DNA from 2 places in the Bradyrhizobium sp. STM 3557 genome. Region 1 is predicted to be linked to the other one. Evidence: predicted binding sites of a transcription regulator. Region 1 holds the regulator's gene; the other holds the start of a gene.
The links. Region 1 encodes PhoB, which activates phosphate uptake and scavenging genes when phosphate is short. Its sites were predicted from a motif close to TGTCATNNANCTGTCAT; they were not measured.
Positions count from the first base shown of each region.

Region 1 (2,197 bases):
GGTGTGGACGATGGCCTCCGACTCTTGCGCGGGAGTCACGCCATATTGTAGCGTTTTACCTGTCGAGTACGACATCTCGTGCGGCAGTTCTGATCCTGAAAGCGTTCGGTTGTTTCGCGTACACGTCCGGAAGCGCAATTGCGCCCGGCGAGGGCTAAGGGATTCAGCATGCAGGAGATTTCTTGAGATAGGCATCGCAGCGCCGTCCCAGAATTGGCCGGCGCGACGCGAAGGGAAACATGCGATGACGGTATTGACCTGGTCCGACGATCGCGTCGAGCAGTTGAAAAAGCTCTGGGAGGCCGGGCTTTCGGCCAGCCAGATCGCCGCGGAACTCGGAAACGTGACGCGCAATGCGGTGATCGGCAAGGTGCACCGGCTCGGCCTCTCCGGCCGTGCCAAGAGCCCGGCGACAACCGCGCCGCGCCAGCGCAAGGCAACCCCGCGCCCCGCGCAGCAGATGATGCGCGTCGCCCGTCCGGTTTCGCGCGGCAACACCGCGCTTGCGCATGTGTTCGAGATCGAGGTGGAGCCGGATCCGGTCACGTTCGACAACGTGGTGCCAATGGGCCAGCGCCGCTCGCTGCTCGAATTGAACGAGGCCACCTGCCACTGGCCGGTCGGCGATCCCTCGAGCCCCGACTTCTTCTTCTGCGGCGGCAAGGCGCTCTCGGGCTTGCCCTATTGCGCGCAGCATTCGCGCCTCGCCTATCAGCCCGCGGCCGACCGCCGCCGCCAGCAGCCGAAGCCGGCACGCTGAGCTGCTAGCTTGCAGGCGCAATTGTAGCTCAACGTCAGCTGTCGTCCCCGCGAACGCGGGGACCCATAATCACCGGCGGGTGTGATTATGACGTGACACCGATCCAGCCCGCTTCAACCATCAACATTCGTGGTTATGGGTCCCCGCGTTCGCGGGGACGACACCGGTGTTTGTTGTAGCACGTGTCGCAACGCCCCGTGTCGTACTACGACTCCGCCTTCGCAAAGCGGTCGTCGAGCGCATAGCCGGCGCCGCGCACGGTGCGGATCGGATCCTGCTCGCGGCCGGGATTGAGCAGCTTGCGCAAGCGGCCGATATGCACGTCGACGGTGCGCTCGTCGATATAGATGTCGCGGCCCCAGACGCTGTCGAGCAGCTGCTCGCGGCTGAACACGCGACCGGGATGTTCGAGGAAGAATTCGAGCAGGCGGTACTCAGTTGGGCCGAGATCGATCGGCCTGCCTGAGCGCGCCACGCGCCGCTTCTCGCGGTCGAGCTCGATATCGCCATAGGCGAGCACCGTGGCGAGCCGCTCGGGGCTCGCGCGCCGAAGCAGGCCTTTCACCCGCTGCAACAGCTCCGGCACCGAGAACGGCTTGACGATGTAGTCGTCGGCGCCGGTCGCAAGCCCGCGCACGCGCTCGCTCTCCTCGCCGCGCGCGGTCAGCATGATGATCGGCAACTGCTTGGTCTCGGGCCGGGCGCGCAGGCGGCGGCACAGCTCGATGCCGGAGAGGCCCGGCAGCATCCAGTCGAGCACCACGAGATCGGGCACCCGCTCCTTCAATCGGGTGTCGGCGTCGTCGCCGCGCTCCACCGTTTCGACCTCATAGCCTTCGGTCTCGAGATTGTAGCGCAGCAGCGTGGTCAGCGCTTCCTCGTCTTCCACCACCAGAATGCGCGCGCTCATTGCTCAACGTCTTTCCTAGTTGCCGGGGATCGTGGTCGCGAAGGTCGTCATGTCGCCCTTCGGGCGCTTGTCGACCATCTGCTGACCCTCGATCATGTAGAACACGGTTTCCGCGATGTTGGTCGCGTGGTCGCCGATCCGCTCGATGTTCTTGGCGCAGAACATCAAGTGAATGCAGAAGGAGATGTTGCGCGGGTCCTCCATCATGTAGGTGAGGAGCTCGCGGAACAGCGAGGTGCAGATGGCGTCGACCTCCTCGTCGCCCTTCCACACACTCATCGCCGCCGGCAGGTCGTGGGCGGCATAGGCATCCAGCACCGACTTGACCTGCGACTGCACGAGGTCGGTCATGTGCTCGAGCCCGCGGATCAGCTTCAAGGGATGGAAGTCGCTCTCCAGCGCCGCGACGCGCTTGCCGATGTTCTTGGCAAGGTCGCCGATCCGCTCCAGATCGGTCGCCACCCGCATGGCGCCGACGATCTCGCGCAGATCGATCGCCATCGGCTGGCGGCGGGCGATGGTCAGCA
Region 1 is NZ_CP120697.1:760,270-762,466, reverse strand. It holds gene P6U24_RS03525 (GcrA family cell cycle regulator) at 245-760, shown strand; gene phoB (phosphate regulon transcriptional regulator PhoB) at 966-1,670, opposite strand; gene phoU (phosphate signaling complex protein PhoU) at 1,686-2,197, opposite strand, start outside.

Region 2 (2,197 bases), 3.8 Mb from region 1:
CCCAATAGGGCACGCCGAATTCCTCACCGAGATGGCCCTGCGAATAGAGCAGCACGGCGATGATACCCATGGTCTTCTGGGCATCATTGCCGCCATGGCCGAGCGAATAGAGCGAGGCCGAGGCGAACTGCAGGATGCGGAAGGCGCGGTCGACCGCGAACGGCGTCGAACGCACCGAGGCCCAGGACACGATCGCGACCAGCATCATCGCCAGCAGCAGGCCGACCACCGGCGACAGCACGATCGCAAACAGCGTTTTCGACAGCCCGCTCCAGACCATTGCGGCGAAGCCGGCCTTGGCGACACCGCCGCCGACCAGCCCGCCGACCAGCGCGTGCGAGCTCGACGAGGGAATGCCGGCGGCCCAGGTGACGACATTCCAGACGATGGCGCCGACCAGCGCGGCAAAGATCACCTGCGCATCGACGATGTCAGGATCGATGATCCCGGTGCCGATGGTCTGGGCGACGTGCAGGCCGAACACGGCGAAGGCGACGAAATTGAAGAACGCCGCCCAGAACACCGCATATTGGGGCCGCAGCACCCGGGTCGAAACGATAGTCGCGATCGAGTTGGCGGCGTCGTGCAAACCGTTCAGGAAATCGAAGGCGAGCGCGACCGCGATCAGCACGATCAGCACCGGCAGGCCGAGATGAGCATCCACAGCGCGGCCCTACACCTGCTCGATCATAATCGAGTTGATCTCGTTGGCGACGTCGTCAAAGCGGTCCGCGACCTTCTCCAGATGGTCGTAGATCTCGGCGCCGACGATGAAATCCATCGTGTTGGCGTTGCGGTGCTTGAGAAACAGCTCCTTGAGCCCGATGTCGTGGAGATCATCGACCCGTCCCTCGAGCTTGGTCATCTCCTCGGTAATCGCGGTGATCATCGGCACGTTCTGCCCGATCGCCTGCAAGAGCGGCAGCGCCCGCCCGACCAGGTTCGAGCACTCGACCAGAAGACCGCCCATCTCGCGCATGGTCGGCTCGAACTCACGCACCTCGAACAGCACCACGGCCTTGGCCGTCTGCTGCATCTGGTCGATGGCGTCATCCATTGACGTAATCAGGCTCTTGATGTCGCCGCGGTCGAACGGCGTGATGAAGGTGCGGCGGACCGCGGTCAGCACCTCCCGCGTGATGTTGTCGGCCTCGTTCTCGAACTGACTGACGCGCTGGCAATGCGCCAGCGTGTCGCCACCGCCCTTCAGCATGTCCTGCAGGGCGAGCGCACCCTGGATGACCACCTTGTTGTGGCGGGCAAAAAGATCGAAGAAGCGCTCCTCCTTGGGGAGGAAGGCGCGAAACCATTGCAGCATGGGGACGAGGTCCAATCGTTCAAGACGGATCGGGCGATCCGTCATGAAACCGTCATATCCCGGATCGGGTTCAGACTGAAGCGGCGGCCGCCGTACTTCGTTCCCGCAGTCGCATCATCTCGTAGCGGCCGCTATGCGACCTTAAACAAAGAGCACCACCAAGCCTTTGAATCCAGGGCCGCTTTCGATCTGAAGCACCTGGAATGAAAGCGCGGCCGGCGATGCAGCGTCCTCGGATCGGCGGCCCTCGTCATCCACCGCCTTAAGCGCGCCGCCAAAAACTCCCTTATCTAAATACCTTAAAGCGATCGCTTGAAGAAATGGGCGATTTCGCCGACGACGCCGCGGCGGAAGGTCAGCACGCAGGCCACGAAAATGGCCCCCTGAATCACCGTCACCCACTGGCCGAAGCCGGCCAGATATTGCTGCATGGCAATGATGACGAAGGCGCCGACCACGGGTCCGAATACGGTGCCGAGGCCACCGACCAGCGTCATCAGCACGATCTCGCCCGACATCGACCAGTGCACGTCGGTCAGCGAGGCGTTCTGCGCCACGAATACTTTCAGTGCACCGGCAAACCCCGCCAGCGTGCCGGAGAGGATGAAGGCCAGCAGCTTGTACTGATCGGTCTTATAGCCGAGCGAGATCGCGCGCTGCTCGTTCTCGCGAATGGATTTCAGCACCTCGCCGAACGGCGAGTTGATAGTGCGGAAGATCAGCAGGAAGCCGCCGAGGAAGCCGGCCAGCACGACGTAGTACAGGATGGTCGGCTGCGACAGATCGAGGAAGCCGAACAGGCGCCCTTGCGGGATGCCCTGGATGCCGTCCTCGCCATGCGTGAAGGGCGTCTGCAGGTAGATGAAATACAACAGCTGC
Region 2 is NZ_CP120697.1:4,551,863-4,554,059, forward strand. It holds gene P6U24_RS20735 (inorganic phosphate transporter) at 1-664, opposite strand, end outside; gene P6U24_RS20740 (DUF47 domain-containing protein) at 674-1,318, opposite strand; gene P6U24_RS20745 (branched-chain amino acid ABC transporter permease) at 1,618-2,197, opposite strand, start outside.
Region 2: the regulator PhoB is predicted to act here: its motif matches at 1,358-1,374, upstream of P6U24_RS20740 (DUF47 domain-containing protein).